DNA from 2 places in the Streptacidiphilus sp. MAP5-3 genome. Region 1 is predicted to be linked to the other one. Evidence: riboswitches for the same ligand, from Rfam matches in the RefSeq annotation. Region 1 holds a riboswitch; the other holds the start of a gene.
The links. Region 1 has a riboswitch for glycine ahead of gcvP (aminomethyl-transferring glycine dehydrogenase). Riboswitches for the same ligand answer to the same signal wherever they lie in the genome.
Positions count from the first base shown of each region.

Region 2: linked by a shared signal. The riboswitch ahead of gcvT (glycine cleavage system aminomethyltransferase GcvT) and the one ahead of gcvP (aminomethyl-transferring glycine dehydrogenase) in region 1 are both predicted to bind glycine.

Region 1 is NZ_JBGCCL010000029.1:10,692-15,624, forward strand. It holds gene ABH928_RS29915 (DNA polymerase IV) at 1-649, shown strand, start outside; gene ABH928_RS29920 (PRC and DUF2382 domain-containing protein) at 734-2,173, opposite strand; glycine riboswitch at 2,371-2,486, shown strand; gene gcvP (aminomethyl-transferring glycine dehydrogenase) at 2,684-4,933, shown strand, end outside.
Region 2 is NZ_JBGCCL010000001.1:141,173-146,105, forward strand. It holds gene ABH928_RS00655 (trimeric intracellular cation channel family protein) at 1-14, shown strand, start outside; gene ABH928_RS00660 (enhanced serine sensitivity protein SseB C-terminal domain-containing protein) at 102-866, opposite strand; glycine riboswitch at 1,012-1,142, shown strand; gene gcvT (glycine cleavage system aminomethyltransferase GcvT) at 1,346-2,464, shown strand; gene gcvH (glycine cleavage system protein GcvH) at 2,598-2,975, shown strand; gene glyA (serine hydroxymethyltransferase) at 3,048-4,316, shown strand; gene ABH928_RS00680 (L-serine ammonia-lyase) at 4,475-4,933, shown strand, end outside.

The DNA of each region.
Region 1 (4,933 bases):
CGCCGACCGCTGCGTCCGCAGGCTGCGCGCCGCAGGGCGGTCGGGGCGGACGGTGGTGGTCAAGATCCGCCGCTTCGACTTCACCACGCTCACCCGCTCCGAGACGCTGCCCTCGCCCACCGACGACCCGCTGGTCATCGCCCAGATGGCGCGGCGGTTGGCCGAATCCGTCGGACTGCTCGGCGGTATCCGGCTGCTGGGCGTCGGCGTCAGCGGCCTGGCCGACTGGACCCAGGAGGACCTCTTCGCCCAGGCCCAGCGCGAGGCCTTCGAGGAGTACGAGGTGCTGGAGGCCTTGGCCGAGGAGGCGGAGGAAGACTCAGGCGCGGCGGGGGCCGAGGACGCGGAGGCCGGGTCCGCGGCAGGCGGGTCCACAGCGGGCGGGTCTGCGGACGACTCCGCCTACGGCGGGCCGGACGCGCCGCGTGCGTTCCACCCCGGCGCGGCGCCGCGCGGACGTCGCTGGGTGCCGGGGCAGGACGTGGAGCATGCGGAGCTCGGCCACGGCTGGGTCCAGGGCAGCGGCGTCGGGCGGGTGACGGTGCGCTTCGAGACGCCCGGTTCGGGCGTCGGCCGGGTCCGCACCTTCCTGGTCGACGATCCGGCCCTCGCCCCGGCCCCGGCGCTCCCGCTTGTGCCCATACGCTGACGGGCCGCCCAGCGGGGTGCCGGGCGGCCCGTGGTCAGCGGGGACGAGCGGGAGTGAGCGCGGATGAGCGGGGGTGACGGCGGGTCAGGCGCCCATCGCGTGGCCCGGCAGGTCCGGGTTCTGGCCCATCGGACCGTTCGGGCTGGTCGGGCCGTTCGGACGGAGCGGGGTCGCGGCCGGGGTGCCCGCGATCGGCGCGCCTCCGATCGGTGCACCGGCCGCCGGGGGAGTGGTGGCTGGGGCGACCGGCGTGCCCTGGGGGCGGCTGCCGTCCTGGACCTGGATGTGCTCGCGGTGGAGCTGCTCGCGTACCACCTCCTCCTCGGTGATCCGCTCGGTCACCAGGCGGATCCGCTCCACCGGGACGACGGTCTTCTTGACGACGAGGCGCTCCTCATGGAGGGTCACCTCCTCGACGCTCTCCGCGATCTCGGCCTCGGTCAGCTGCTCGCGCTCCTCCGCGCTGACCGGGACCCGCTCGACGCGGATGCGCTCGCGGACCACCGGCACCCGTCGCTCGACCTGCTCCGCCGTCACGTACTTGCGCAGCCGGGCCCGGCCGAGGACGTGCCACTCGGTCGAGATGTCCAGGCGCTCCTCGCGGCAGACGAACTCGACCGGCTCGGGGACCGGCTCCTTGGCGACGGTGCCGGTCGCGGCGCCCGTCGTGCCGGGGGTCGCCGTGCCCGCTGTCGCGGTGCCACTGGTGGCCGGAGCGCCGAAACCGGGCAGCGGGTCGGTCAGCGGGTCCGGACGACGCTGCGGTTCGGTCGCCGTCCCGCCCATCGCGCCCGCACCTGCGCCCGCTCCTGCCATGCCGCTGCTGGGGAAGGGTGCGGCGGGCGGCGTCTGGACGGTCGGTTGCTGCATCGTCGAGTCCTGCGCCGCGTCCTGGCCGACCCGTGGCATTTGCGCGGTCTGCGCCGTCTGTCCGGCCTGCGCGCCAGCCGTCGTGCCGCCCGTCATGAACGCCGAGGTGCGCCCGCCGTTCGACTGGGACTCCACGACGGGCGTCGCCACCGTCTTCTCCACGGGCTGCTCCTCCTTGGTCAGGTTCTCTTTCCGCTCCCCGCGCGTTGCGGCACCCGCCGCAACGCCTGCGGCACCGGCCGCAGCCGCCGCCTCCCCGGCCTTCGGCGCGGAGGCGGGTCCGTGGCCGTTGCCCTCCGCCGCCTTGGCGCCCGAGTCGGCCGCATGCTGGCCGGTGCCGGTCGGGACCTCCAGGCCGTAGTAGCGGTAGAGCTGCAACTCCTGGGCGGGGGAGAGGTGCTGGCCGACGCCGAAGTCGGGCGAGTCCTTCACCTGCGACTTCTCATAGGGGACCCGCAGTTCCTCGGAGACGAACTCGCTCGTCGTCAGCGGCACGAAGGCGTCGCGGCCGAACAGTCCGGTGCGAACCGCGGCCCACTCGGGTTCACCGGTCGCATCGTCGAGGTAGACCTCGTCCACGGTGCCGATCTTCTCGCCGTTCTTGTCCACGGCCTTGTGGCCGATCAGATCCCTCGGGTCGATCTCGGTCTGCACGCTTCTCACTCCTCCATCGGCCCGCGCCGGTCTGTTCAGCTGACGAACGTGCTCAACTCATACGAAAAGGCACAATGATCGCTTTGTCGAACGCACGCAGCTCCGCCGGGTGTGTCGCTGCTCCGTCCGGTGGACGAGAACGGTGCTCGGGCCCCGTCCGGCGGCCGATCCGCGCTGGTACCCTCGGGGTTGACCGTCGAGCACGTGCGGGAGAGTCCGAGCGCCTGATCTGGGCAACCTGATCGGGGCGACCCGGCGCCGAAGGAGCAACTCCTCCCCGGAATCTCTCAGGCCGAAGTACCGCGCTGGCGAGGTCGACTCTGGAAAGCAGGGCCGCGCCCGAGCCTCATGGCTGCGGGACGGTCCTCACCGACGGTGAAAGCCGGTCCGGCCGCAGCGTTACAGCAGCGGCAACAGGGCCGGTGAAGCTCTCAGGTTCCATGACAGAGGGGGAGGTCGTCCGGGCGCCCCACCGCGTCCACCCGGTCCGACCAGGAGGCCAGTCTCCCCATGACGTCGTCGCTTTCCGAGCTGGAGCAGTCCAGCCCGTTCGAGAACCGCCACATCGGCCCGGACGCCGGGGCGCAGGCCAAGATGCTGGCGCAGGTGGGCTACGGCTCCCTGGACGAGCTCACCGCCGCCGCCGTCCCCGCCGCGATCCGCAGCCTGACCGCGCTGGACCTCCCGGCCGCCCGCTCCGAGGCCGAGGTCCTCGCCGAGCTGCGCGAGCTGGCCGGCCGCAACCAGGTGCTGCGCTCGATGATCGGCCTCGGGTACTACGGCACCTTCACCCCGCCGGTGATCCTCCGCAACGTGCTGGAGAACCCGTCCTGGTATACGGCCTACACGCCCTACCAGCCGGAGATCTCGCAGGGGCGCCTGGAGGCGCTGCTCAACTTCCAGACCGTGGTCACCGAGCTGACCGGTCTGCCCACCGCCGGCGCCTCGCTGCTCGACGAGGGCACCGCCGCCGCCGAGGCCGTCGCGCTGGCCCGCCGGATGGGCAAGGTCAAGGGCGGCGTCTTCGTCATCGACGCCGACACCATGCCGCAGACCGTCGCCGTCATCGAGACCCGTACCGTCCCGACCGGCGTCGAGACCGTCGTGGCCGACCTCAGCCAGGGCATCCCGGCCGAGATCGCCGAGCGCGGCGTCTTCGGCGTGCTGCTGCAGTACCCGGGCGCCTCCGGCGCGGTGCGCGACCTGGCCCCGGTCATCGCGCAGGCCAAGGAGCTCGGCGCGGTCGTCGCGGTCGCCGCCGACCTGCTGGCGCTGACGCTGCTGAAGTCCCCGGGTGAGCTCGGCGCGGACATCGCGGTCGGCACCACCCAGCGCTTCGGCGTCCCGATGGGCTTCGGCGGCCCGCACGCCGGGTACATGTCCGTCCGTGCCGACTACGCCCGCAGCCTGCCGGGCCGCCTGGTCGGCGTCTCCGTCGACGCCGACGGCAACCGCGCCTACCGCCTGGCGCTGCAGACCCGCGAGCAGCACATCCGCCGCGAGAAGGCCACCTCCAACATCTGCACCGCGCAGGTGCTGCTGGCTGTGATGGCCTCGATGTACGCGGTCTACCACGGCCCGGACGGCCTGGCGAAGATCGCCTCGCGCACCCACCGCTACGCCTCCGTGCTGGCCGAGGGCCTGCGTCGGGGCGGCGTCGAGGTCGCGAGCGACGCGTTCTTCGACACCGTCACCGCCCGCGTCCCCGGCCGTGCCGCCGAGGTCGTCGCGACCGCTGCCGCCGCCGGGGTCAACCTGCGCCAGGACGGCGCCGACCTGGTCGGCATCGCCTGCGACGAGACCACCACCCGCGCCGACCTGGCCGCCGTCTGGGGCGCCTTCGGCGTGGACGCCGCGGGTCCGGACGTGGACGCGCTCGACGCCGCCGCCGGCTCCGCGCTGCCCGAGGGCCTGCTGCGCACCGACGAGTACCTGACCCACCCGACCTTCCACGCGCACCGCTCCGAGACGGCCATGCTGCGCTACCTGCGCTCGCTGGCCGACAAGGACTACGCGCTGGACCGCGGCATGATCCCGCTCGGCTCCTGCACCATGAAGCTGAACGCCACCGCCGAGATGGAGGCGATCACCTGGCCGGAGTTCGCCGACGTGCACCCGTTCGCCCCGGTCGAGCAGGCCGACGGCTACCTGCAGCTGATCGGCGAGCTGGAGGCGCGCCTGGCCGAGGTCACCGGATACGACAAGGTCTCCATCCAGCCCAACGCCGGTTCCCAGGGCGAGCTGGCCGGTCTGCTGGCGGTGCGTGCCTACCACCACGCCAATGGCGACACCCAGCGCGACGTCTGCCTGATCCCCTCCTCCGCGCACGGCACCAACGCCGCCTCCGCCGTCATGGCGGGCATGCGGGTCGTGGTCGTCAAGACGCTGCCGGACGGTGACGTGGACGTCGACGACCTGCGCGCCAAGATCGAACAGCACCGCGACCAGCTGGCGGTGCTGATGGTCACCTACCCGTCCACGCACGGCGTGTACGAGGAGAACATCGGCGACATCTGCGCCGCCGTGCACGAGGCGGGCGGCCAGGTCTACGTCGACGGCGCCAACCTCAACGCGCTGGTCGGTCTGGCCAAGCCGGGCAAGTTCGGCGCGGACGTCTCGCACCTGAACCTGCACAAGACCTTCTGCATCCCGCACGGCGGCGGTGGCCCGGGCGTCGGCCCGGTCGGCGTCCGCGCGCACCTGGCGCCGTACCTGCCGAACCACCCGCTGCAGCCGACGGCCGGTCCGGCCACCGGTGTG
Region 2 (4,933 bases), on a different contig from region 1:
CGGGTGAGGCGTAGGGCGCGTGAGGCGTAGGACGGCCGAGGCGTAGGGAGCTCCTCCCTACGCCTCACCGGTCACCGCTTCACCTCAGGGCTGCGCCTCGGTCACCCCTGCGCGTAGAAGGGGGCGACCGTCGACAGCATCCACTGCACGGTCGGGTCCTCGGCCACCACGTCCAGCAGGATCAGGGAGACCTCGTACCCCAGCGGGGCCACGCCCAGCGCGCGACCGAGGGCCAGGCCCACCGCCTCGTGGTCGCCCGGCTCGTACCGGGCCAACTGCACGCCCACGAACAGCTTCGGCGCGTCGCCCTCGACCTGCACCAGAGCCCGTCGTGCCGTCAGCACCACGGGCAGCACGGCGAGTTCGCTCGCCGCGGCGGCCAGGAAGTCGTACGGCTCCTCGTGCGCCTCCGGCTCCCACGCCGTGGCGCGGACGCCCTCGTCACCGCCGCCGCAGAGGTCCGGGACGCCGGCGGCGGGGACCGGCAGGCCGACCGCGCCCTCAGGGTTCACCGCGATGCCGACGCCCTGCGGCAGCCCACGGGCCAGTTCGCGTACCGGCGCGATCGCGTACGACATGGCGTCGCCCGCGACGGCGCGCAGCTGCGACTCCGAGCTGAAGACCGGGACGAACGGCTGCCCGGCCAGCTCGGTGGTGGGCATGTCGAGTGTGGTGCCGTCCCGGGTCGGCCCGGCGGGCAGCGGGACCCAGACCTGGCTGCGGCCCAGCACCTCCATCACCCGGGGCGTGGCCCCGGGATCACCGACCGACGCGGCCAGCACCTGCTCCAGCTCGTTCTCCGGCCAGCTCCCCGGCTGCACGCCGTGCTGCACGCCCTGCTGCGGGATGCCCGCGTACTGCTCCACCGTCTGCCTCCGCCCGTTACGCCCGTTGTGCCCGTTCGCGGCCTTTTGCCGGTTCTCAGCTGTGTCGCTGCCGGATCGCAGCCTGTTCGCCACAGTCCAGGCGCCATGCCATGATGAGCGCACCCACAATTGCATACCGGCCGTTCGAACCCGCGCGGGAGAGCTCGGCGACACCCCTGCACCCACCCGTACCAGCGGTTGCGCAGTGGGAGTTCGCCGGCGCCGAAGGAGCAAGGCCTCCCCCGAATCTCTCAGGCACCACACCGCACGGGCGAGGCAGTTCTGGAAAGCGACCAGTCGCAGGAAGCGACGGAGAGGGCGCGGACGACACCGTCCGCGTCGTGGCTCCGTACCGCGCTGGTCCACCCACGGTGCAAGCCGCCCACGCCCCGCGCGTCGGCGCGGTGAAGCTCTCAGGTCGCAGCGACAGACGGGGAGGGCCCTGCCGCAGCATGCCCTGATTGCTAGGAGATCACCGAATGTCTCTCCGCCTGACCGCGCTGGACAGCCTCCATCGCTCCCTCGGCGCCACCATGACCGACTTCGCCGGCTGGGACATGCCGCTGCGCTACGGCAGTGAGCGCGAGGAGCACCTCGCCGTCCGCACCAAGGCCGGTCTCTTCGACCTCTCGCACATGGGCGAGATCACCGTCTCCGGTCCGCAGGCGGGCGAGATGCTCGACCACGCGCTGGTCGGCTTCGTCTCCGCGCTCGCGGTCAACAAGGCCCGCTACACCATGATCTGCGCGGCGGACGGCGGCATCCTGGACGACCTGATCGTCTACCGCACCGGCGAGGCCGAGTTCATGATCGTCGCCAACGCCTCCAACGCCCAGCTGGTCCTCGACGAGCTGACCGCCCGCGCCGACGGCTTCGACGCCACCGTGCGCGACGACCGCGACGCCTACGCGCTGATCGCCGTCCAGGGCCCGAACTCCCCCGCCATCCTCGGCTCGCTGACCGACGCCGACCTGCCGGGCCTGAAGTACTACACCGCCCTGCCCGCCACCGTGGCCGGTCGCCCGGCCCTGCTGGCCCGGACGGGCTACACCGGTGAGGACGGCTTCGAGCTCTTCCTCGCCCCCGCCGACGCCGCCCACGTGTGGACCGCGCTGACCGAGGCCGGCTCCTCCTACGGCCTGATCCCCTGTGGCCTCTCCTGCCGCGACACCCTGCGCCTGGAGGCCGGGATGCCGCTCTACGGCCACGAGCTCACCACCGCGCTGACCCCGTTCGACGCCGGTCTGGGCCGCGTGGTCCGCTTCGACAAGACCACCAACGACGGCGCGTTCGTCGGCCGCGAGGCGCTGGAGAAGGCCGCCGAGCAGGCGCTCGCCAGCCCGCCGCGGGTGCTGGTCGGCCTGGTCTCCCCCGGCCGCCGCGTGCCGCGCGCCGAGATGAACGTGGTGGACGCCGAGGGCACGGTGATCGGCTCGATCACCTCCGGCGCCCCGTCCCCGACGCTGGGCAAGCCGATCGCCATGGCCTACGTCGACGCCGCCCACGCCACGCCGGGCGCCTCCGTCTTCGTCGACGTGCGCGGCACGCACGAGCCGGTCGAGGTCGTCGCCCTGCCGTTCTACAAGCGCGCGCGGTAGTCCGACCCGCGTCCGCCGCACGCCCGCCACACACGCTCCCGAGCGTCGACCTACCGGTCGACCTCGGAGAACACTTCCCGGGGTCCCAACCCCCGTTTCGCCGTACCCACACCTCATCCGGGAGAATCACGTCATGAGCAACCCCCAGCACCTCACGTACAGCAAGGAGCACGAGTGGCTGACCGGCGCCGAGAACGGCGTGGCGACGGTGGGCATCACCGCCTTCGCCGCCGACGCGCTCGGTGACGTGGTCTACGTCGACCTCCCCGAGGTCGGCGCCACCGTCACCGCCGGCGACACCTGCGGTGAGCTGGAGTCGACCAAGTCCGTCAGCGACCTCTACACCCCGGCCACGGGCGAGGTCGTCGAGGTCAACCAGGCCGTCGTCGACGACCCGGCGCTGGTCAACTCCGAGCCGTTCACCGGCGGTTGGCTGTTCAAGCTGCGCCTTGCCGGCGAGCCCGAGGGTCTGCTCAGCGCCGACGAGTACACCGCCCAGTTCGGCGAGTGAACTCCGGCGGCTGACAACCGACGTCCGCCAACACGACGTCCGACGACCGACGACCTGAGGGATCTCACCGTCATGACCGTCCTGAACCAGTCCCTGCACAGCCTCGACCCCGAGGTCGCCGCCGCGGTGGACGCCGAGCTGCACCGGCAGCAGTCCACCCTGGAGATGATCGCCTCCGAGAACTTCGCCCCCGTGGCGGTTCTGGAGGCCCAGGGCTCGGTGCTCACCAACAAGTACGCCGAGGGCTACCCCGGCCGCCGCTACTACGGCGGCTGCGAGCACGTCGACGTGGTCGAGCAGCTCGCGATCGACCGCATCAAGGCGCTGTTCGGCGCCGAGCACGCCAACGTCCAGCCGCACTCCGGCGCGCAGGCCAACGCCGCCGCGATGTTCGCGCTGATCAAGCCCGGGGACACCATCCTCGGTCTGGACCTGGCCCACGGCGGCCACCTGACCCACGGCATGAAGATCAACTTCTCCGGCAAGCTCTACAACGTGGTGGCCTACCACGTGGACGCCGAGACCAGCCTGGTCGACATGGCCGAGGTCGAGCGTCTGGCCAAGGAGCACCGCCCGAAGCTGATCATTGCCGGCTGGTCCGCCTACCCGCGCCAGCTGGACTTCGCCGAGTTCCGCCGGATCGCCGACGAGGTCGGCGCGCTGCTCATGGTCGACATGGCCCACTTCGCGGGCCTGGTCGCCGCCGGGCTGCACCCGTCCCCGGTGCCCTACGCGGACGTGGTCACCACCACCACGCACAAGACCCTGGGCGGTCCGCGCGGTGGCGTGATCCTCTGCAAGGAGCAGTACGCCAAGAAGATCAACTCCGCGGTCTTCCCGGGCCAGCAGGGTGGTCCGCTGGAGCACGTGATCGCCGCCAAGGCCGTGTCCTTCAAGGTCGCCGCCTCGGAGGAGTTCAAGGACCGCCAGCGCCGCACCCTCGAGGGCGCCAAGATCCTCGCCGAGCGGCTGACCCAGCCGGACGCGGTCGAGGCGGGCGTCTCCGTGCTGTCCGGCGGCACGGACGTGCACCTGGTCCTGGTGGACCTGCGCAAGTCCGAGCTGGACGGCCAGCAGGCCGAGGACCGCCTGCACGCGGTCGGCATCACGGTCAACCGCAACGCGGTGCCGTTCGACCCGCGTCCGCCGATGGTCACCTCCGGCCTGCGGATCGGCGCCCCGGCGCTGGCCACCCGCGGCTTCAAGGCCGAGGACTTCCGCGAGGTCGCCGACATCATCGCCGAGGCCCTCAAGCCGTCCTTCGACGACGCCAAGGCGGCCGAACTGTCCGCCCGCGTGAGCGCGCTGGCCGCGAAGCACCCGCTGTACCCGGACCTGTAAGCCTCCGGTAGGGGATTCGTCATCCCTGACGTGATCCCTGAAAGGTGGGGGCACCGCGCACACTGGAACCAGACAGTGCGCGCGGTGCCCCTACCCATGACACCGCTCGCACCCTCCCGCGCAGTTTCCTGCCCCACCCACAAGACAAGGGCGTCCTCGTGGCCATCAGCGTCTTCGACCTCTTCTCCATCGGCATCGGCCCGTCCAGCTCGCACACGGTCGGCCCGATGCGGGCGGCCCGGATCTTCGCGCGCCGCCTGAAGTCCGAGGGCCTGCTGACGGACGTCCACGCGATGCGGGCCGAGCTCTTCGGTTCCCTCGGCGCGACCGGCCACGGCCACGGCACACCCAAGGCGGTGCTGCTCGGCCTGGAAGGCAACTCGCCGCGCACGGTCGACATCGAGCAGGCCGACCTGGACGTGGCGCGGATCAAGGAGACCAAGCGGATCTCGCTGCTGGGCACCCACGAGATCGCCTTCGACCCGGACAACGAGCTGATCCTGCACCGGCGTCGGTCCCTTCCCTACCACGCCAACGGCATGACGCTGTGCGCCTACGACGCGGCGGGCGTGCCGCTGCTGGAGAAGACCTACTACTCGGTCGGCGGCGGCTTCGTC